Regions from separate parts of the Bradyrhizobium sp. USDA 4503 genome, predicted to be linked through region 1. Evidence: predicted binding sites of a transcription regulator. Region 1 holds the regulator's gene; each other region holds the start of a gene.
The links. Region 1 encodes PhoB, which activates phosphate uptake and scavenging genes when phosphate is short. Its sites were predicted from a motif close to TGTCATNNANCTGTCAT; they were not measured.

Region 1 (7,672 bases):
TAGTGTCGCTGAATCAGGCCGTTTCGGGTGCATCGGGCGAAGGGGCCCCCGAAATCCGTGTCATGGTACGGGATTTCGGCCCCGGCATCGCCCCCGAGCACCTGCCGCGGCTGACCGAGCGCTTCTACCGGGTCGACGTCGGCGACAGCCGCAACCAGGGCGGAACGGGCCTCGGATTATCGTTGGTGAAACATATTCTTAACCGTCATCGCGGGCGTCTTTTGATCGAGAGCGTGCCGAAGAACGGGGCCACTTTTACCGCCTGTTTTCCCCGGCCGAAGACCCCGTTGCCAACTCAAAGCTAAGCGTTTTCAGAAGCTTAGTACTGTCATCCAACTGTCATCCAACCTTCGTAAAAGCAGCACCGACCGCTCCTAGATGGACCGGCGTGAGCGCGATCGGGCGCATTCGGCGCTTCGCTCACTGGATGGAGACCACCCATGAATTTCATCAAAGCAATCGTCGCAGCCGGCGTGATCGCCGCTTCGACGTCGGCCTTCGCTGCCGATATTACCGGCGCGGGCGCGACGTTTCCGTTCCCGATCTATTCGAAGTGGGCTGACGCCTACAAAAAGGAGACCGGCAACGGTCTGAACTACCAGTCGATCGGCTCCGGCGCCGGCATCAAGCAGATCCAGGCCAAGACCGTGACCTTCGGCGCCACCGACGCGCCGCTCAAGCACGAGCAACTCGAGAAGGACGGCCTCGTGCAGTGGCCGATGGTGATGGGTGCGATCGTCCCGGTCGTGAACCTCGAAGGCATCAAGCCGGGTGACCTGATCCTGTCGGGCGAAGTGCTCGGCGACATCTATCTCGGCAAGATCACCAAGTGGAATGACGCGGCGATCGCCAAACTCAATCCGAAGCTGACCCTGCCGGGCGATGCCATCACCGTCGTGCGCCGTTCGGACGGTTCGGGCACCACCTTCAACTTCACCGACTATCTCTCCAAGTCGAACGCCGACTGGAAGTCCAAGGTCGGTTCCGGCACCGCGGTCGAGTGGCCGGTCGGCGTCGGCGCCAAGGGCAACGAAGGCGTTGCCGGCAACATCAGCCAGACCAAGAACGCTATCGGCTATGTCGAGTATGCCTACGCCAAGCAGAACAAGCTGACCTACACCGGGCTGGTCAACAAGGCCGGCAAGACCGTGCAGCCGACCATGGCTGCCTTCCAGGCTGCCGCCTCGAATGCCGACTGGGCCAAGGCTCCCGGCTACTACGTGATCCTGACCGACCAGCCGGGCGAGGCCTCCTGGCCGATCACCGCGGCGACCTTCATCCTGATGCACAAGGACTCGACCGACAAGGCGGCCTCGCAGGAAGCGCTCAAGTTCTTCAAGTACGCCTTCGAGAAGGGCGACAAGGCGGCCGAAGAGCTCGACTACATCCCGATGCCGGACTCGGTCGTCAAGCTGATCGAGAAGACCTGGTCGTCGGACATCAAGAGCTAAGTCCGACGCTGCGACAGGGCCTGTGCCGACTCGATCGCGGCACAGGTTGAGCGACCAAGACCCGGTCTCCATCACCGCGGCAATAAGCGCGCGATCGAGGCCGGGTTCGCGCCTCAAGGGGCGTGGCTGGAACGACGACGCCCGGCCAAATGCGTCAGTGAAGATCGCTTCGGGGCGTAGCGGTTTGCGTGGCTTTTGCATACTAAAGAGGGGATTGGCGTGGCAGACATGGCTGTTCAGAGCGATGTGATGGAAGCCGCGGGACCTTACGATCGCGCCAAGGCCCTCAGCGCCTTCAAGCTCGGTGACCTCACCTTCTATTGGATCACCCGTATCTCGGCGATTTCGGTTCTGTTGATCCTCGGCGGCATCATCCTGTCGCTGATCGTCGGCGCCTGGCCGGCGATGAAGGAATACGGCTTCGCCTTCCTCTGGACGCAGCGCTGGGCGCCCTCGGCCGATCCACCGGTGCTCGGCGCGCTCGGCCCGATCTACGGCACGCTGATCACCTCGGTCATCGCGATGCTGATTGCCATTCCGGTCGGCATCGGCATCGCCGTGTTCCTCACCGAGCTCTGCCCGCAAATGCTGCGCCGCCCGATCGGCATCGCGATCGAGCTGCTCGCCGGCATCCCCTCGATCATCTACGGCATGTGGGGCTTCTTCGTGCTCGGCCCGTTCCTGGCCAACACCTTCCAGCCCTTCATGATCCGGATCTTCGAGGGCGTCCCGGTGCTGGGCGCGGTGTTCGCCGGCCCGCCGTCCTATCTCAGCCTGTTCAACGCTGCGCTGATCCTTGCGATCATGGTGCTGCCCTTCATCACCGCGATCTCGGTCGACGTGTTCAAGACCGTGCCGCCGGTGCTGAAGGAGGCCGCCTACGGCATGGGCTGCACTACTTGGGAAGTCGTTCGCAGCGTCGTGATCCCCTACACCCGCGTCGGCGTGATCGGCGGCATCATGCTGGCGCTCGGCCGCGCCCTCGGCGAGACCATGGCGGTGACCTTCATCATCGGCAACTCGTTCCGGATCTCGTCGTCGATCTTCGCGCCGGGCACCACGATCTCGGCGGCGATCGCCAGCGAATTCGCCGAGAGCGACGGCCTGCACCAGTCCGGCCTGATCCTGCTCGGCCTGCTGTTGTTCGTGCTGACCTTCTTCGTGCTCGCCGGCGCGCGGCTGATGCTGATGCGGCTTGAAAAGAAGGCGGGGAAGTAACGCCATGAACCCGATCTACAAATCCCGCCGCCGCAGCGACATCGTCATCCGCGCACTCTGTGTCGGCGCTGCGCTGTTCGGCGTTACCTGGCTGGCGCTGATCCTGATCACGCTGCTCTATAACGGCCTTGCCGGCCTCAGCGTGCAGCTGTTCACCCAGAACACGCCGCCGCCCGGCTCGACCGAAGGCGGCTTGCTCAACGCCATCGTCGGCTCGGTCATCATGACCGTGATCGGCGTCGGCATCGGCGCGCCGCTTGGCCTGTTCGCCGGCACCTACCTCGCCGAATACGGCAAGCACGACAAGCTGACCTCGGTGATCCGCTTCATCAACGACATCCTGCTCAGCGCGCCCTCGATCATCATCGGCCTGTTCATCTATGGTGCGGTGGTGGTGCCGATGCGCGGCTTCTCGGCGATCGCAGGCAGCCTTGCGCTCGCGGTGATCGTGATCCCAGTCGTGCTGCGCACCACCGAGGACATGCTGCTCTTGGTGCCCAATCCGCTGCGCGAGGCCGCCTCCGCGCTCGGCCTGCCGCGTTCGCTGGTGATCAAGCGGATCGCTTATCGTGCCGCGCGATCGGGTCTGATCACCGGTGTGCTGCTGGCGACCGCCCGCGTCGCCGGCGAGACCGCGCCGCTGCTGTTCACCGCGCTGTCGAACCAGTTCTTCAGCCTGGATCTGACCAAGACGATGGCCAACCTGCCAGTGACCATCAACAACTTCGTGCAGAGCCCCTACGCCTACTGGAAAGAGCTGGCGTGGAGCGGCGCGCTGCTCATCACATTCACCGTGCTCGCGTTGAATATCGGCGCGCGTATCCTTGGTGCCGAAAGGGCCGCAAAATGACCGAGCTTTCCGTCTCCACGACTGCCGCAGGCCACATTCCCCAGGTTCCGCTGCCGGAAGCGCCGCCGAAAGTCACGGTGCGCAACCTCAACTTCTATTACGGCGAGCACCACGCGCTGAAGAACATCAACCTGACGCTCGGCACCAACCGCGTCACGGCGTTCATCGGCCCGTCCGGCTGCGGCAAGTCGACCCTGCTGCGCATTTTCAACCGGATGTACGACCTGTATCCGGGTCAGCGCGCGGTCGGCCAGCTGATGCTGGACCAGACCAACATTCTCGACCCCAAGCTCGACCTCAACTTGCTGCGCGCGCGGGTCGGCATGGTGTTCCAGAAGCCGACGCCGTTCCCGATGACGATCTACGAGAACATCGCCTTCGGCATCCGCCTCTATGAGAAGATCTCGAAGTCCGAGATGGACGACCGGGTCGAGAAGGCGCTGCGCGGCGGCGCGCTGTGGAACGAGGTCAAGGACAAGCTGAACGCCTCCGGCCTGTCGCTCTCCGGTGGCCAGCAGCAGCGCCTGTGCATCGCGCGCACCGTGGCGGTGCGCCCCGAGGTGATCCTGTTCGACGAGCCGTGCTCGGCGCTCGACCCGATCTCGACCGCCAAGGTCGAGGAGCTGATCCAGGAACTCTCCGAGGACTACACGATCGCGATCGTCACCCACAACATGCAGCAGGCGGCGCGCGTCTCCGACAAGACCGCCTTCATGTATCTCGGCGAGCTGATCGAGTTCGACGACACCAACAAGATCTTCACCTCACCGGGCGATCGGCGCACCCAGGACTACATCACCGGCCGGTTCGGTTGACCGGCGCATGATCCGGAAAAGTGGAAACCGGTTTTCCGATCAGGTCATGCTAAAATTCAGGACACGAAGCCATGATCCCCGGGATCATGGTTGAGGGAGACAAGCGATGGCTTCTGAACATACCGCCAAGGCATTCGACAGCGACCTGCAGGAGTTGACCCGCCTGGTCGCCGAGATGGGCGGCCTGGTCGAACGAATGATTACCGAGTCGGTCGACGCGCTGATCCGTCGCGACGTCGCGCTCGGCAAGCGCGTGGTCGCCGCCGACATCGAGATCGACAATCTGCAGCGCAACATCGAAGAGCGCGCGGTGCTGACGATCGCGCGCCGCCAGCCGATGGCGATCGACCTGCGTGAGATCGTCAGCGCGATGCGCGTCGCCACCGATCTCGAGCGGATCGGCGACCTCGCCAAGAACATGGGCAAGCGCGTCGCGGCGCTGGAGAGCGATTTCCAGCCGCTGAAGTTGATCCGCGGCCTCGAGCACATGACCGACCTCGTGCTGTCGCAGGTCAAGTCGGTGCTCGACGCCTATGCCGCGCACGACCTGCCGGCGGCGATGAACGTCTGGAAGGGCGACGAGGAGGTCGATGCGATCTGCACCTCGCTGTTCCGCGAACTGCTCACCTACATGATGGAAGATCCGCGCAACATCTCGTTCTGCATCCATCTGATGTTCTGCGCCAAGAACATCGAGCGGATCGGCGATCACGCCACCAATATCGCCGAGACCGTGTTCTACATGATCGAGGGCCAGCAGATCACCGACAAGCGCCCGAAGGGCGACATGACCACTTTTGCCACCACGGTGCCGGGCAACTGAGGCATGATCGGCAAGCACGGAACCGGCAAGAGCGAAACTGGACGATCCTCGCGACAAATCGTTTCCGCGGGGACTATGCTCAAGGAAGTAAGCGTTTCGGTTTGCGTCTGGGCAACGGATCACCACAGAGAAAGAACTTAAACCGATGAGCGCACGCATTCTGGTAGTCGAAGACGAGGAAGCGCTGACGACGCTGTTGCGCTACAATCTCGATGCGGAAGGCTACGATGTCGAGACGGTGGGGCGCGGCGACGATGCGGATACAAGGCTGAAGGAGCGCGTTCCCGACCTCGTGGTGCTGGACTGGATGCTGCCGGGCCTGTCCGGCATCGAACTGTGCCGCCGCCTGCGGGCGCGGCCCGAGACCAAGCAGCTTCCGATCATCATGCTGACCGCGCGCGGCGAGGAAAGCGAGCGCGTGCGCGGGCTTGCCACCGGCGCCGACGATTACATCGTCAAGCCGTTCTCGGTGCCGGAGCTGCTGGCGCGGGTGAAGGGCCTGTTGCGCCGCGCCAGCCCGGAGCGGCTTGCGACCGTGCTGACCTACGGCGACATCGAGCTCGACCGCGAGAAGCGCCGCGTGGCGCGCTCGGGCCGTCCGATCGATCTCGGGCCGACCGAGTATCGCCTGCTCGAATTCTTCCTCGAGCATCCCGGCCGCGTGTTCAGCCGCGAGCAATTGCTCGACAGCGTCTGGGGCCGCGACATCTACATCGATGAGCGCACCGTCGACGTGCATATCGGCCGCCTGCGCAAGCTGCTCAATCCGGGCCGCGAGCAGGATCCGATCCGCACTGTGCGCGGCGCCGGCTACGCGCTCGACGACCGCTTTGCCAAGGCCGAGCCGCAGCCGTAACGGCCATGCGGCATTCATAAACCGCAACACGGCGTCGTCCCGGCGAAAGCCGGGACCCATACGCCGCGGCCAGCGCAATCGGCACGCGGCCAGACGGCTTTCTAACAACACCCATTCGTGGTTATGGGTCCCGGCCTGCGCCGGGACGACGCTGGTGATATAGCCGGGCTGGGTCACACAAAAAAATCCCCGCTTTCGCGGGGATTTGTCTTTGAGGTCTTCCGTCGTTTTCCCGAGTGCTCACTTGATCTGCGGTTTCGCCGACGGCCGGCGGCGATCGGCGGCGGGCTGGTAGGCGACGCGCGAGTGATGCGCGCAATAGGGCAGGCCGCCGAGCGCTTTGCCGCCGCAGAAGAAGAATTCCGGGCTCGAGGGATCGCCGACCGGCCAGTGACAGGTGGCCTCGTTGAGCTCGAGCAGCGACAGCCGCTGGCTCATCGGCACCACATTGTCGTAGGAGATCGGATCGGGCTCCATCTCGGCCTCGAAGGCGTGCGCCAGCGCGGTGTTGCCGCGCGAGACCGGGCGCGCCACCCGCATCATGTGCTGGGCGGGGCGGGCCTTGCGCTGCCGCGGCGCGGCCGTGGAGGGTGCCTTGGCGCGGCCGGAGAGGCCGAGCCGATGCACTTTGCCGATCACGGCGTTTCGCGTCACATTGCCAAGTTCCGCCGCGATCTGGCTGGCCGACAGGCCGGACTCCCAGAGCTTCTTCAGCTGCTCGACGCGATCGTCGGACCAGGTCAATACAGTCATCGCATTCTTCCCTTCGCGTAGCGCCGGCCAATCATTGGAGCGGCGCTGCGAGCCAATCTGGACAAATATCCCTGCGGCCAGAATCCCTTAGCCCTCGCCGGGCACGGTGTTGCGCCCGAACGTTTACGCGAGACACAAAGGCTACTTAGAGGGTCCAGTACCGCCGCACGAGATGTCGTACCCGACAGGCCAAACGCTACAATATGGCGTGACTCTGGCGCAAGAGTCCGCGGTCGTGCGTCCACATGTTCCCACACAGTTAAGCATCGCGATGAGGCTTTTCCACCGCACCGGAATGCTCCGGATTGCGCTCGTTTCGCATTGCAGGAAGGCCACTTCGTGGCGATTGACACTTACCGACCGCAGCATAGAATGCCCGCCACGTGCCGCCCGCAAAGGCGGCCGTTTTGTTTTCCGAAGCTGGCCGTTGCTGCGCTGGCGTCAAGGCGCGCGGCAATTGTCGGCTTAAAAACCGCCAGTGATCGTCATGACCAACGCTGCCACGTCGCATCTGCTCCCCGTCTTCGCCAGGGTCGATCTCGGTTTCGAGCGCGGTGAGGGCGCCTGGCTGATCGCAACCAACGGCGACCGCTATCTCGATTTCACCTCGGGCGTCGCGGTCAACGCGCTCGGGCACGCGCATCCGCATCTCGTCAAGGCGCTGCAGGAACAGGCGACCAAGCTCTGGCACATGTCGAACCTGTTCAAGAGCCCGGACGGCGAGGTGCTTGCCGCGCGGCTGTGCGAGCAGAGCTTTGCCGACTTCGTGTTCTTCTGCAATTCCGGCGCGGAAGCGATGGAGGGCGTGATCAAGCTGGTCCGCCACTATCACTTCTCCAAGGGCCATGGCGAGCGCTACCGCATCATCACCTTCGAGGGCGCCTTCCACGGCCGCACGCTGGGCAC
Region 2 (7,672 bases), 670 kb from region 1:
GATCCAGAGGCCGTCGCCCTGCGTGTACATCGCATAGGTCCCGCCGCCGACCTGAAGCGTCGATTCGGAGCCCGGCTTCACCGTGTAGCCGATCATGATCGAGACTTCGTTGACGACCTTCTCCGCCGGACGGGTGGAGATGAAGGCATAGGCCGGATCGCGCGGCCGGTTCGCCGGATTGGTCTTCGACGACGACGGCTTGGCGAGCGCAAAGCACACCTTCTTGCCGTTGGGCGATGCCGTGTACGCGCCCCAGGTCCCGAATTGGCCGATCAGCGTCGGCTCCGCGCCGCCGGCCGCAGCCGCCGCGGCCGAAGGCGCCGGCTTGGCTGCTTCCTTGGCCGTATCCTTCTTGGGCGCGGCCTGCGCCGGCGCGAGGGTGATGAACCCGCCCAGGATACAAGCAACCAGTGATGTCAGAATCTGCCGCACGGCCAACTGGTTCCCCCATCATTGTGACTGCAAGATGGCCCGGCGATTCCCCTCCGCCGACTCGGATGGATAACCGGGAAACGCTTTTTTGGGAAGGCAGTTAGGCCGAAAGGCGAACGCCGCTCACCGTCGGGCGCGTAATCGCGACGCGTTATCACTTGGCGCGCGCAGCGCGCTGCTTCTCCCACTGCGCATCGGTCCATTGCAGCAGGTCCTCGGCACCGGAACTGCGTAAGTGCGAGCCGCCATCCTGCACCACCATCTCGCCGTTGATGTAGCCGGCCTGATCCGAGATCAGAAAGGTCGCGAGATTGGCGAGCTCCGAATGCTCGCCGGCGCGGCCGAGCGGATTGCGATGCGCCCAGCTCTCGCCGCGCCCTTCGGGGCGCAACTGTCCGGTCGCGCCTGCGGTCGGGAACGCGCCGGGCGCGATCGCGACGGTGCGGATGCCCTTCGGGCCCCACTCCACCGCGAGGCTCTTGGTCATCGCCAGCACGGCGGTCTTCGCCATCGCGGACGGCACCGTGAACGCGCGGCCGGTGATGGTCGAGGTCGACAGGATCGAGAGCACCACGCCCTTGTGCTTGCCGTCGATCCAGCGGCGGCCGGCGGCGAGCGTGCAGTACATCGTGCCATGCAGTGTCGGCGCGAGGATCGCGTCCGCCGCACGGAACGACAAATGTTCGCTCTGCGCAATAAAGGTTGCGGCAGCATTGTTGACGAGCACGTCGATCGGCGCGTCCTGCCAGACCTGATCCATCATCGCTTCGACCGCTGCGCCGTCGCGGATATCGCAGCGCGCGATGGAAACCTTGGCGTCGAGCTCGCTACGGAATTTTGCTGCGGTTTCCTCCAGCAGCCCCTCGCGCCGCCCGCAGATGATCAATTCGGCGCCGAGTTCGGCGAAGCGGTAGCCCATCGCAGCACCAAGGCCGGAGCCGCCGCCGGTGATCAGGATGCGCTTTTTTGCTAGCAGGCCTTTTTCAAACATAGTTTGATCCCTCCGCTTTGTATTGTCGCTCCGCCGCAAATCCGGCATGAAGCTTGTAGTCCAAGATCTTGCAGCTCTTTCTGCGTCCGAAACTCAGGTGTGTCCATGAAAGCCATCCTCTGCTCGCAATACTGTCAACCTGACGATCTCGTGCTGGCTGATGTGCCCGATCCGGTGGCGGCTCCCGGCGAAGCCGTGATCGCGATCAAGGCGGCGGCGCTGAATTTCTTCGACATCCTGATGATCCAGGGCAAGTACCAGATCAAGCCGCCGTTCCCGTTCTCGCCGGCTGCCGAAGTTGCCGGCGTGATCGAAAGCGTCGGCGCCGGCGTCACTGACCTGAAGGTCGGCGATCGCGTCGTCGCGTCCTGCGGCCACAACGGCGCGCGCGACAAGATCGCGCTGCCGGCGAATTCGATCGTGAAGATTCCCGACAATCTCGACTACGACCGCGCCGCCGGCATCATCATCATCTACGGCACCGCGCTGCATGCGCTGGAAGATCGCGCGAGCCCGAAGCCGGGCGAGACGCTCGCGGTGCTGGGGGCCGCCGGTGGCACCGGCCTTGCTGCGTGCGAGCTCGGCAAACTGATGGGGTTGAAGGTGATTGCCTGCGCCTCGTCGGACGAGAAGCTGGCATTCGCCAAGCAACACGGCGCCGAGCTGACGCTGAACTATGCGAAGGAAGATCTCAAAGAGGGCCTGCGCAAGCTGACCAACGGCAAGGGCGCCGACATCGTGTTCGATCCGGTCGGCGGCGCCTATGCCGAAGCCGCGTTGCGCTCGACCGCGTGGGAAGGCCGCTTCCTGGTCATCGGCTTTGCCGCCGGCGAGATTCCGAAGATCCCGCTCAACCTCGCACTGCTGAAGGGCTGCGATATCCGCGGCGTGTTCTGGGGCGCCTGGGCGCGGCAGAATCCGGACAAGAACCGCAAGAACCTCGAGAAGCTCGTGCAGTGGACCGCGGAAGGGAAGATCTCCTCGCATGTCGACCGCACCTTCCCGCTGTCGCAGACATCAGAAGCCCTGAAGGTGCTCGCCGGCCGCAAGGCGATGGGCAAGGTGATCCTGCACCCGGGAAGCTGAACCGAGATTGCGCAGCCCGGAAGGAGCCGAACGGACTACCATGGCACTCCCTACCGTCTCCGTCACCCTGAGGAGCGCGCTCTTGCGCGCGTCTCGAAGGGTCGACGGCCCCGCTGGTGGCCGTACATCCTTCGAGACGCGCTTCGCGCTCCTCAGAGTCTGACTCATAAATCACCCAACCTTAGCTGCAGCCGCGAGTCTGCGGGTCAGGAGCCTGATGTGTGCAATCAGCAGCCAGGCAGCTTCGGTTGCCACCGTCGCCTCGAAGTCCTTGGCGAGGCGGCGGCATCTGCCGAACCAAGCGAATGTGCGTTCAACCACCCACCGCCTCGGCAGAAGCTGGAAGCCTTTGACGCCTTGAGGCCGCTCGACGATCTCGACAGTCCATGGACCGCAGTCTGAGAGCGCGTCGAGGAGTTGATTTCCGCGGTAGATCCGGTCGGCAAAGACGTGGCGCAGCCGGGGGAAGTTCATCCGCACGTTCTTCAGCAGCGGTACGGCGCCATGGCAGTCCTGAACGTTGGCCGGATGAACATGAACCCCAAGGAGGAGGCCATTGGTATCCGTCACGATATGCCGCTTGCGGCCGTAGATGCGCTTGCCTGCATCGTAGCCGCGCGGTCCGCCAGCTTGCGTGGTTGGCGCACTTTGACTGTCGATCACGGCTGCCGTCGGCTTCGGTGTCCGTCCAAGCTTTTTTCGCGCCCGTCGGACAAGCACGCTGACAATCCTCTGCCACCGGCCTGTATCCCGCCATCTATAAAAATAGCCCTGCACCGTCGAATAGGGCGGGAACTCCTGCGGCAACGCCCGCCACTGGCAGCCGGTCGAAACGATATAGAGGATCGCTTCGATCACACGACGCAGCTCCGTCTTACGCGGCCGGCCGCGCCGGTTCGCTCGCGGCAACAGGCGTCTGATCACCGCCCACTCCGCATCGGTCATATCGCTTGCATAACGCAGATCGTCCCGCCGATATTGCTCCCGAGTGATCTTGGTCCAGGGCATCGTGCTCTCCCTCGAATCTTTGCAAATCCGATGGAATCACACCCCACTGAGATCACTCACCCATTTTTCAGTCAGGCTCTCAGGATGACGGATCGAAAGTTTCGTAGCCCGGATGGAGCGCAGCGAAATCCGGGATGCATCATAACCTTCCCTTGAAAAGAGGAGGTCGCTTTGCTCGCGAGAGCAAAGTGGCTGGGGATCAAATCTGCCGGCTTGCAGCGTCGCCTGTGGCTGACCCCCTTCCCGACCTTCCCCCTTTCAGGGGGAAGGAGAAGGCAGATCTCACTCCTCTTCCGGCACCCCGCGCTTCAGCGCGGCGCGGGCGGCATCGCGATGCTCCGGCGTGATGTGGCTTGCCACCATGCGGAGCGCAGTTGCGAGCACTGCGGCGTCATCGGTGAAGCCGAGGATCGGCAGCATGTCGGGCACGAAATCGAACGGCAGGATGAAATAGGCGATTGCCCCGAGCAGCGCCGCCTGGACATGGCGCGGCGTCTGCCGGTCAAAGGCGCAGTAATAGGCGGCCAGCAGGTCCTCCGCGAAGGGCAGGCTCGCCACCACCTTCTTGAACTTGATCCAGAAACGGCGGCGCACGCTTTCGGGGTCCTGCGCCAGCCGATCGGCAGGCCCAAATCCCACGCCGGGTTCGCTCGATGTCATCGCAAGGTTCCTCGACGCCGCGCCAGTTCGGCGGCGGACGATGCGAATCTGGGGACATCGGCGGACCCGCGCAAGGTTCCACGCGCCGGAGTCAATTGACCCCAAGCTGCCTTGCGATCGCGTTCATGGCCTTGGCGAGGTCGATATCGCGCTTGGTCACCCCGCCGACATCGTGGGTCGACAGCACCACCTCGACGGTCTTGTAGACGTTTTTCCACTCGGGGTGATGGTCGCTCTTCTCGGCGACCAGGGCGGCGCGGGCCATGAACCCGAAGGCCTCGTTGAAGTCCTTGAACACGAAAGTCTTGGCGATCGCCTCGCGACCGGACATCTCCGACCAGCCGGCCAGTTCCCAAAGGGCGGCCTTCTTTGCTTCCGCTGACAGCCGTTCGACCATGGTAACCCTCCCGTTTGACGCCGACTTTAGCCTAACAACCGGCCTCCGGGATGGGATCCACGCCCAAATTAAGGCCGAAATCGCGTCCTATCGCCGCTGGTAACCATGACGGAGTTGTAACATCTGTCCGTTCAGTAATTTGCTACACATAGAGGATGTATGCGCGTTGGTAGTTTTGCGAGATTGAGCCCCGACGATTGTTTGCGAGATCGATGACAGACGGCTCCGCCAGCATGTCGCCCAAGCCGCTGCGTTCGGCAAAGCGGCGGCTGATGTTCGTTTTGATCGCGGGCGCGCTGGCCATCATCGGCACGTTGCTGGCCGGCTATTATTTCGCCGTGCGTCCGGTGACGCTGCGGATCGCGGTCGGTCCTGCCAACAGCGATGACGTCAAGGTCGTGCAGGCGCTGGCGCAGGCCTTCAACAACCAGCAGAACACCCAGGTCAAGCTGAGGCCGGTGCAGACCGAGGGCGCCACTGCCAGCGCCCAGACGCTGGCCGACGGCAAGGCCGATCTCGCCATCATCCGCGGCGATCTCGAGGTGCCGAAGAATGCCCAGGCGGTCGCGACCCTGCGCAAGAATGTCGTGGTGATGTGGGTTCCGCCCGCCAAGGGCAAGGTTCGGAAATCCGCGCGGATCACCAAGATCGCGCAGCTTGCCGGCCGCAAGATCGGCGTCGTCGGCCGCACCCCGGCCAATGTCAATCTGCTGAAGCTGATCCTGACGCAATACGGCGTCGACCCGATGAAGGTCGAGATCGTTCAATTCCCGGCCAATGAGGCGGCGGAAGCGATCAAGAACCTCAAGGCCGACGCCTATCTCGCCGTCGGCCCGGCCAACAGCAAGATCACGATCGATGCGATCACGGCGTCGGTCCGCGACGGCGGCGAGCCCAGCTTCCTTGCGATCGACGCCTCCGAGGCGATCGCGCAGAACCATCCGGCCTATGAGGCCGCGGAAATCCCCGCCGGCTCGCTCGGCTCCGCCGACCGGCCCGACGACGAGGTAAAGACGATCAGCTTCTCGCACCACATCGTTGCGCGGAAGGGCCTGTCGGACTCGACGGTCGCGGCATTCACGCGGCAATTGTTCGCGATCCGGCAGTCGCTCAAGACCGATTTCCCGCTCGCCGCCAAGATCGAGACGCCGGACACCGACAAGGACGCCACCATTCCGGTGCATCCGGGCGCCGCCGCGTTTGTCGACGGCGAGGAAAAAACCTTCCTCGACCGCTACAGCGACTACATCTGGTGGAGTCTGATGGCGTTCTCGGCGATGGGCTCGGCCGGTGCGTGGTTCGCCGGCTATCTCAAGCAGGACGAGCGCAACACCAACACCTCGCAGCGCGAACGCCTGCTGGAGATGCTGAAAGCCGCGCGGCACAGCGATTCGATCGAGGAACTCGACCAGATGCAGGCGGAGGCCGACGACATCCTGCGCCACACGCTGGACTGCTTCGAGCACGGCGCGATCGAGGAAGGCACGCTGACCGCGTTCAACATCGCGCTCGAGCAGCTTCATAACGCCGTCGCCGACCGCAAGGCGCTGTTGTTCAGCATGCCGCAGAATTTGCAACGGGCTGCGACGCAGTTCAGGGCGGCGGGCACGGCGTAGGGGCGCCGCCAATCTTTATCCGCAAATCCCCCTTGCCTCCCCCCGCACTCGGGGAGAGGGAGCCTGACAGATGCGCTTCCCTTACGTCCCGCACTCCCGCCGCTGTAATCTCTCCGTCATGGAATTTTTCTAGGTCTTGGCGCGCCTGCGGCGCATTGTCGCTGTGACCTGAGGAGGCTCCCTATGACGATCCGGTTCTCGCGAAATCTCACCCGCCGACGCTTTCTCTCCACGGCGGCTGCGGCCGGCGCCGGCGTGATTGCGATGCCCTATCTGTCGCGCGCCGCCGACCGTCCCGTGATCACCCATGGCGTGCAGTCCGGCGATGTCGGCGTCGACGGCGGCGTGGTGTGGGCGCGTGCGGACCGGCCGGCGCAGATGATGGTCGAGGTCGCGACCACTGAATCGTTCAAGGACGCCCATACACTGCCGCCGATCACGGCGCTGCCCGAGAGCGACTTCACCGCCAAGATGCTGCTGGAGAACCTGCCCTCCGGCCAGGACATCTTCTACCGCGTCCGCTTCCGCGACCTCGCCCATATCGACATCGTCGGCGAGCCGGTGGTCGGACGCTTCCGCACCGCGCCGAGCGACCGCCGCGACGTCTCCTTCGTGTGGGGCGGCGATGTCGCCGGCCAGGGCTGGGGCATCAATCCCGACGACGGCGGCATGATCACCTTCGCCGCGATGAAGAAGCACGCTCCGGATTTCCTTCTGCACTCCGGCGACACGATCTACGCCGACGGCGTGATCCCGTCCGAGGTGAAGCTTCCCGACGGCAAGATCTGGAAGAACGTCACTATACCCGAGAAGGCGAAGGTGGCCGAGACGCTCGACGAATACCGGGCCGCCCACAAGTATAACTTCCTCGACAACAACGTCCGCGCCTTCAATGCCGAGGTGCCGATCTTCGTGCAGTGGGACGATCACGAGGTGACCAACAATTGGTCGCTGTCGAAACAGCTGCCGGCGGCCTACAAGGAGCGCGACATCACGGTGCTCGCGGCGCGCGCGGCAAAGGCCTTCCACGAGATGTATCCGATGCGCGAGAGCATCGTCGAGCCGGGCCGCGTCTATCGCACGCTGAGCTACGGTCCGCATCTCGACGTCTTCATGCTCGATGAGCGCAGCTATCGCGGCCCCAACGGCCCGAACCTGCAGGAGCAGTACGGCCCCGACGCCTATTTCATCGGCCCGGACCAGATGGCCTGGCTGAAGCGCGCGCTGCTCAACTCGCGCGCCACCTGGAAGGTGATCGCCTCCGACATGCCGCTCTCGCTGATCGTCTATGACGATGCCGCCAACAAGAAGGGCTCGGAAGCCTTTGCGCAGGGCGATGGCCCGGCGCGCGGCCGCGAGCTCGAGATCGCCGATATCCTGCGTTTCATCAAGACCGCGGGAATCGTCAACACGGTGTGGCTGACCGCCGACGTGCATTACGCCGCCGCGCACTACTACAACCCGAACAAGGCCCAGTTCCAG
Region 3 (7,672 bases), 2.8 Mb from region 1:
CCGTGGCCGGCAGGCCCGGAGGACATGGGTGCGATCGTGCAGTGGGTTGCGGAAAACATCGCCTCCCGCGGCGGCGAGCCGAGGCGCATCTTCCTGATGGGCCAATCGGCCGGCGCGATCCATGTCGAGAGCTATGTCTCCCATGGCGAATTCCACAAGGTGAAGGGCGGCGGACTTGCCGGCGCGATCATGGTGTCGGGCATCTATGATCTGACGGCCTCGCCGGCCGGCGACGCCGAGCTCGCCTATTACGGCTCCGACCCCTCGCGCTATGCCGAACGCTCCTCGCTGCAAGGGCTGGTCGCGAGCCCGATCCCGTTCCTGATCACCGCGGCCGAGCTCGATCCGCCGCGCTTCGTCGAGCAGTTCGAGCTCATGAAGCAGGCCAGTTGCAAGCGGCCGAGCGGCTGCGCCCGCAGCTTCATGCTGCCGCAGCACAGCCACATGTCGGAGGTCTATGCGATCAACACGCCGGACACGCGGCTGACGGACGAGATTTTGGAGTTCGTGAAGAGCGTCAAGTGATGCGCTCAAGCACTATCAAGTTATGGGCCGTCGCAGCGGGCGCTGGCAAAATATCGAAAACAACCCCATGCAAAGGAGCCGGCGGCGATCGGCGTGGCACCAAGCAACTTGACACGTCGGGCAAATCAGGAATATATTTCTAATATTCCGAAGTTACGCAAGCGTTCCCTGCCCGCGCCGCAGGTGGGAACGCACGCTATTCGCGGCCACGGCCCAATCTCGTCTTGCCCTAGCTCCCGCCCCGGTCCTTGCGCAGCCGCTGCCAGTAATCCAGCCGCTTGCGGATCTCGCGTTCGAAGCCGCGGTCGGGCGGATCGTAGAAGGTCTGGCGGCCCAGCGCTTCCGGGAAATAGTCCTGGCCGGAGAATGCGTCCGGCATGTCGTGATCATATTGATAGCCGGAGCCGTAGCCCTCCGACTTCATCAGCTTGGTCGGCGAATTCAAAATGTGCTTCGGCGGCAGCAGCGAGCCGCCCTGCTTCGCGGTCTGCATCGCAGCACCAAACGCGGTGTAGACCGCGTTCGATTTCGGCGCGGTGGCGAGATAGACCACGGCCTGCGCGATCGCGAGCTCACCCTCCGGCGAGCCGAGGAAATCGTAAGCATCCTTGGCGGCGTTGCACACCGCCAGCGCCTGCGGATCGGCAAGGCCGATATCTTCGACCGCCATGCGCACCACGCGCCGCGCCAGGAACAGCGGATCCTCGCCGGCATCGAACATGCGCGCGAGATAATACAGCGCCGCATCCGGATCGGAGCCGCGCACTGACTTGTGCAGCGCCGAGATCAGATTGTAATGGCCGTCGGCCGATTTGTCGTAGATCGGCGCCCGGCGTTGCAGGATGGCCTGCAACTGCTCGGCGTTGAACACCTCGCCCTTGCGGGCGGCGCGCCAGACCTCTTCGGCCAATGTCAGCGAGGCGCGGCCATCGCCATCGGCCATCCGCACCAGCACGGCGCGGGCTTCGGCATCGAGCGGCAGCGGCTTGCCCTCGATCTTCTCGGCATTGGCGAACAGTTTCTCGATCGCCGCCGTATCGAGCGAGTGAAACACCAGCACGCGGGCGCGCGACAGAAGCGCCGCGTTGAGCTCGAAGGACGGGTTCTCCGTGGTGGCGCCGACCAGCACCACCGTGCCGTCCTCCATCACGGGCAGGAAGGAATCCTGCTGCGCGCGATTGAAACGATGCACCTCGTCGACGAACAGCAGCGTGCCCTTGCCGGTCTCGCGGCGGGCACGCGCGGCATCGAACGCCTTCTTGAGATCGGCGACGCCGGAGAACACCGCGGAGATCTGCTCGAAATGCAGCTCGGTGGCGTCGGCCAGAAGCCGCGCCACCGTGGTCTTGCCGGTGCCGGGCGGTCCCCAGAACACCAGCGAGCCCAGCGTGCGCGTCTCCAGCATCCGCGTCAGCGCGCCGTCAGGGCCGAGGATGTGATCCTGGCCGACGACATCGGCCAGCGTGCGCGGACGCAGCCGGTCCGGCAGCGGGTGCGGCGCGTCCTGCTCCATCCCCGCCGCAGCAAAGAGGTTGCCGGCCTCTCGCGGTTGCTTGGGGCTCATCCGCCGAGCGTCACGTTGATCTGCTGGCCGCCGCGCACCAGCGTGATGCGCCAGACCCGCGTCCCCGTCTTCGATGCCTTCTCGAGGTCGCTGGTCCGCACGATCTTCTCGTTGTTGACCGCGAGGATGATGTCGCCCTTCTGGAAGCCGACATTGGCCGCGGTGCCGTCACCGGCGAGATCAGTCACCACCACGCCCTCGGCACCGGCGTCGAGATGCAGTTCGTCGGCCAGCGCCGGCGAGATGTTGGCGACCCTCGCGCCCTGGAACGGCGAGCGCGCGGTCAGCACGATCTCGTCGCGGTTGGTGTCGGGCGCGGTCTCCAGCGGTATGGTGAGCTTCACCGGCTTGCCGGCGCGCTGCACCTCGATCTCCGCGTTGCCGCCGAGCGGACGGGTCGCGAAGCGGTAGTCGAACGCGTTGGGATCGTCGATCGGCGTGCCGTCGATCCCGACGATCAGGTCGGAGAGCTTCAGTCCGGCCTTCGCCGCCGGGCTGTTCGGCGCGACGTTAGCGACCAGCGCGCCAGACGGCAGCTTCAGCCCGAGCGTCTCGGCAATCTCCGGCGTCACCGCCTGCAGCCGCGCGCCGAGCCATGGCCGCTTCACATTCTTGCCGCCGCTCTTGGCGGAGGCCACCACGACGCGCACCATGTTGGCGGGGATCGCAAAGCCGATGCCCTGCGAGCCGCCGGAGCGCGAGAAGATCGCAGTGTTGATGCCGGCGAGCCGGCCGGTCATGTCGACCAGCGCGCCGCCGGAATTGCCGGGATTGATCGCGGCGTCGGTCTGAATGAAGAATTGATAATCCGTGATCCCGACTTGAGTGCGCGCCAGGGCCGAGATGATGCCGTGCGTCACGGTCTGGCCGACGCCGAACGGATTGCCGATCGCGAGCACGACGTCACCGACCTGCAGCTGGTCGGAATTGGCGAAGTCGAGGGTCGCGAACTTCTCCTTGTTGGTGTCCTTCAGGCGCAGCACCGCGAGGTCGGTACGGCTGTCCTTCAGCACGATCTCGGCCTCGTATTCGCGCTTGTCGGCGAGCGAGACCTTCACCTGATCGGCGCCCTCGATCACGTGATTGTTTGTGACTACGAGGCCGGAGCCATCGACCATCACGCCGGAGCCGAGCGAGCGCTGCATCTGCTCGGGCTGCTGTCCCGGCACGCCGAAGAACCGGCGAAAAATCGGGTCATCCAGAAATGGATTGCGGTTCTGCACGGTCTTGGCGGCGTAGACATTGACCACCGCCGGCTGCACCCGCTGCACGATCGGCGCATAGGACAATTGCAGCTCGGCCTGCGAGGACGGCACGCGGCGGTCCTGGGCCGCGGCTGCGGAAAGATTCCCCATGAAGGCCAACGTGCACAGAGCGGATACGGCAGCAAAGCGGACAGGTCGGAGCATTCTCACCTCTCGTGGAAACGCCGGAATATAGGCGTGTTTGCCGGGCAATTGAAGGGCGCCCGGCCGGATAACTGGCCCCCCCGCCGTACCGGTGCACAACCCGCAGCGGCCGCGTTGAAGCGCGCCGCCAAGCTTCTATGATGGCTGTCATCTCGCTGCGCCGCTCCGCTTGTTGCCTGCGGACCACAAGCGGAACTGCGATGCCCGGAAGCACTGTCGTGCGTCAGTCACGATACGCTCCTAGGACCGTTCAGTGAGTGAGTGGGGAATTCAAACACAACGGGGGTGCACAATGGGTGCAACAAAAGTCAGTGCAATCGCCATAGGCCTGGCAGGGGCGCTTGCCGCCTCGCCGGCCTATTCGCAATCGGCCGGAGGCGGCAGCGATGCGGAGATCGCGCTGCTGAAGCAGCAGCTGAAGATGCTCGAGCAGAAGCTCGACAAACTGCAGAAGCAGACCAACGCCAATACCGCAAGCGCAGCCAGCGCAAACGCCAATGCGAAGGCGGCGGATGCCAAGGCCGCGCGGGTGGCGACCGCCAACGCCGCGATCCCGGTGAAGGGCCCGGTCGCGCCGTCCGGCGTCGTGGTGACGATGCCGAACAACCGGCCGACGATCTGCACCGCGGACGAACAGAACTGCGTTGCGATCACGAGCCGCGTGCACTGGGATGTCGGCGGCTACGACTATCGCCCGAACACCGCAGGCACCTCACCGCAGAAGCTCGACAGCGGCGAGAACGTCCGCCGCGCGCGCATCGGCATCGTCGGCAAGTTCTTCGGTGACTGGAATTACTCGCTGATCTACGATTTCGGCGGCTCGTCCGACGGCTTCGGCGGCGCGGCGCCGGGATCGCTGCCCGGCGGCGGCACCTCGGGCATCGAGAACGCGTATCTGAGCTACACCGGCTTCAAGCCGTTCGGCGGCAAGATGGCGATCGAAGGCGGCATCATGGACGTGCCGTGGACACTCGACGAAGCGACCAGCTCCAACGACATCCTGTTCATGGAGCGCGCCTCGGTCGGCATCATCGCACAGAACATCGCCGCCGGTGACTTCCGTTCGGCCGCCGGCACCCGCTGGTGGAACGACCAGTTCTGGATCGGCGGCTATGTCACCGGACCGACGTCGGGCGCCATCCACTCCGCGTCCTCCGCCTCGCCGGCCGGCACGTCCGAGCAGTATGGCGGGGTCATCCGCGTCGCCGGCAATCCGATCAGCGGCAAGAATTATTCGGTGCACATTGGCGCCGATGCGGAATGGCTGGTGCAGCCGCCGCGCAACCAGCTCACGCAGGCGCAGACGCTCACGCTCAGCGACCGGCCCGAGCTGCGCATCGATCCGACCACGCTGATCTCGACCGGTGCGATCGCCAATGTCTCCGGCGCGCAGGTCTACGGCGTCGAGGCGGCGGCGACCTATGGCCCGTTCATCGCGCAGGGCGAATATTACTGGTTCAATGTCGACCGCTCCGCGAACACCGGACTGCCGCCGTTCGGCGCGCCGAGCCTGAAGTTCGACGGCGGTTACGCGCAGGTCGGCTATGTGCTGACCGGCGAGAACCACGCCTACAACCCGGCGACGGCCTCCTATAGCGGGATCAAGCCGCATGATCCGTTCTCGCTCGCGGGCGGCGGCTGGGGCGCCTGGGAAATCGCCGGCCGCGTCAGCACGATGGACCTCAACGATCAGATCGCGCAGGCGGTCGGCATCGCGGGTGGACGGCAGACCGTCTACACCGCCGCGCTGAACTGGTACGTCAACAACAACGTCCGCTTCATGCTGAACTATCTGCACGGCGATATCGCCAAGCAGGCCTCGGCGACCTCGGCTGCGGACGTCGGTTCGAAGTTCGACGCGGTCGCGCTGCGCACGCAGGTTGCGTTCTGATCTGATCGGAGCTGAGACCAACTCATAGACGGCCGGGGCATCGCTCCGGCCGTTTTCATCGAGCGTTTGGTTCACGCGTTTCTAGCTGAATGAGATCGGTCGAATATTGACCAGGACGGCGCCGCGCTCCCTCTCCCCGTTCTTACGGGGAGAGGGTTGGGGTGAGGGGCCCTCTCCGCGTATTCGGCAGCAGCTGCGCTTGCTGAGGCTCCCCCTCACCCGGAACGCATCTGACGATGCGTCATAGCCGAAGCACCGCTTAGGCGTTCTTGAGAACGGCCGCCGTAGGCGGCCTATGCCTCTCCCCGCACGCAGGGCGAGGTGAAGCGGAGCGCGTCGCGCGAACATGCTTTCAGGCCGCGCGCTTCGACTTCTTCACAATGACCTCCGGCGCCGGCGCGCAGGACAGCCGCTCCTGATGGCCCTCGCCCCAGGCTTTCAGAATATCGATCACCGGGCGCAGGCTCTCGCCGAGTTCGGAAAGCGTGTACTCGACCCGTGGCGGCACCTCGGCATAGACCTTGCGGATCACGAGGCCGTCGTCCTCGAGCGCGCGCAGCTGCTTGGTCAGCATGCGCTGGGTGATGCCGGGCATCCGCCGCCCAACTCGCCGAAGCGCTGGGTGCCGGCCTGCAAATGATACAGGATCACGCCCTTCCATTTGCCATCGATCAGGTCGAGCGCCGCCTCGACCGCGCAGCCCGGCCGGCGCGCGAAATTCTTCCGTTTCATGCAGTATTTTCCCAATAGTATACAAACAGGGACTAGTTCCCTGTTTTTACAGTACTTGCCAAATGGACGCCAGCGCGACAGTTAATCGGCAGGCAATCGCCCACCACGGAGACCAGGCATGAAGGCCGTCGGATACCAAAAATCGCTGCCGATCGAGGCGGCGGATTCGCTCGTCGATTTCGAGATCGCCAAGCCTGAGCCGAAGGGGCGCGACATCCGCGTCGCGGTGAAGGCCATCTCGGCCAATCCGGTCGACTACAAGGTGCGCAAGCGCGCGGCGCCGACCGACGGCGGATACAAGATCCTCGGCTTCGACGCGGCCGGCGTGGTCGACGCGGTCGGGCCCGACGTCTCGCTCTTCAAGCCCGGCGACGAGGTGTTTTACGCGGGCTCGATCCTGCGCCAGGGCACCAATTCGGAATTTCATCTGGTCGATGAACGCATCGTCGGCAACAAGCCGGCGTCGCTATCATTCGCGCAGGCCGCCGCCCTGCCCCTGACCTCGATCACCGCGTGGGAGCTGCTGTTCGACCGGCTCGGCGCGGTGCCGGGCAAGAGCCTCGATCCGCGCACGCTTCTGATCACCGGCGGCGCCGGCGGTGTCGGCTCGATCCTGATCCAGCTTGCGCGCCGCCTCACCGGACTGACCGTGGTTGCGACAGCAACGCGGCCGGAGTCGCAAAAGTGGTGCCGCGATCTCGGCGCCCATGCGGTGATCGACCACTCGCAGCCGATGAAGGAGCAGATCGAGAGCTTGAGGCTGCCGCCGGTCGGCCTCGTCGCCAGCCTCACCTTCACCGACCAGCACTACAAGTCGATCGCCGACTTCATCGCGCCGCAGGGCAAGTTCGGCCTGATCGACGATCCGCCGGAATTCAACGTCGCCGCGTTCAAGGGCAAGGCGGTCTCGGTGCACTGGGAATCGATGTTCACGCGCTCCTCGTTCCAGACACCCGACATGATCGCGCAGCATCATCTGCTCAACGATGTCGCCGACCTGATCGACAAGGGCGTGCTGCGCACCACGCTCGACCAGACCTTCGGTACCATCAACGCCGCCAACCTCAAGCGCGCCCACGCTCTGCTGGAAAGCGGCAAGTCACGCGGCAAGATCGTGCTCGAGGGCTGGTAAGGCTCCTCACGTCCGCTTCCTCATGCCCGGGCAACATCCCGGGCATGATATCCCCACAGGCCGGCGGGTGGCTTTTGCCAAAGCCGCCAGCGCCTGTATGATTTGCGCAACGATCACCCCGTCCTCAATCCGGCCGCGCAGGACGCAGCCGGAGCGGTGGTGACGCCCACGGGGATGGGAGGAAACCGATGAGTTTGCTCACGGCCGATCCGTCGCGGATCGATCCGGAGTGGATGACGCGGGCGCTGCGCGAAGCCGGTGTGATCGACCAGGTCAGGGTCGTCGATCTCGCCTGCAAGCCGGTCGGCAATGGCCTCGTCGGCGACAGCTATCGATTTCGTCTGACCTATGACGGTGACGAGCCGAACGCTCCCTTGAGCGTCGTCGGCAAATTCCCGGCCGCAGATCCCGACAGCCGC

Region 2: the regulator PhoB is predicted to act here: its motif matches at 6,294-6,310, upstream of ACVMIH_RS26945 (alkaline phosphatase D family protein).
Region 3: the regulator PhoB is predicted to act here: its motif matches at 3,713-3,729, upstream of ACVMIH_RS10700 (OprO/OprP family phosphate-selective porin).

The regions. Positions count from the first base shown of each region.
Region 1 covers NZ_JBSRXS010000001.1:4,966,904-4,974,575, reverse strand. The annotation lists gene ACVMIH_RS23975 (ATP-binding protein) at 1-305, shown strand, start outside; gene pstS (phosphate ABC transporter substrate-binding protein PstS) at 441-1,451, shown strand; gene pstC (phosphate ABC transporter permease subunit PstC) at 1,680-2,669, shown strand; gene pstA (phosphate ABC transporter permease PstA) at 2,674-3,519, shown strand; gene pstB (phosphate ABC transporter ATP-binding protein PstB) at 3,516-4,334, shown strand; gene phoU (phosphate signaling complex protein PhoU) at 4,441-5,157, shown strand; gene phoB (phosphate regulon transcriptional regulator PhoB) at 5,303-6,013, shown strand; gene ACVMIH_RS23940 (GcrA family cell cycle regulator) at 6,254-6,766, opposite strand; gene ACVMIH_RS23935 (acetylornithine transaminase) at 7,254-7,672, shown strand, end outside.
Region 2 covers NZ_JBSRXS010000001.1:5,641,740-5,649,411, forward strand. The annotation lists gene ACVMIH_RS26910 (invasion associated locus B family protein) at 1-432, opposite strand, end outside; gene ACVMIH_RS26915 (SDR family oxidoreductase) at 587-1,423, opposite strand; gene ACVMIH_RS26920 (NADPH:quinone oxidoreductase family protein) at 1,529-2,509, shown strand; gene ACVMIH_RS26925 (IS5 family transposase) at 2,681-3,517, opposite strand; gene ACVMIH_RS26930 (YkvA family protein) at 3,800-4,177, opposite strand; gene ACVMIH_RS26935 (4a-hydroxytetrahydrobiopterin dehydratase) at 4,269-4,574, opposite strand; gene ACVMIH_RS26940 (TAXI family TRAP transporter solute-binding subunit) at 4,787-6,190, shown strand; gene ACVMIH_RS26945 (alkaline phosphatase D family protein) at 6,374-7,672, shown strand, end outside.
Region 3 covers NZ_JBSRXS010000001.1:2,170,454-2,178,125, forward strand. The annotation lists gene ACVMIH_RS10685 (alpha/beta hydrolase) at 1-525, shown strand, start outside; gene ACVMIH_RS10690 (replication-associated recombination protein A) at 755-2,089, opposite strand; gene ACVMIH_RS10695 (DegQ family serine endoprotease) at 2,086-3,444, opposite strand; gene ACVMIH_RS10700 (OprO/OprP family phosphate-selective porin) at 3,791-5,389, shown strand; partial or broken gene ACVMIH_RS10705 (winged helix-turn-helix transcriptional regulator) at 5,742-6,040, opposite strand; gene ACVMIH_RS10710 (zinc-binding alcohol dehydrogenase family protein) at 6,240-7,253, shown strand; gene ACVMIH_RS10715 (phosphotransferase) at 7,442-7,672, shown strand, end outside.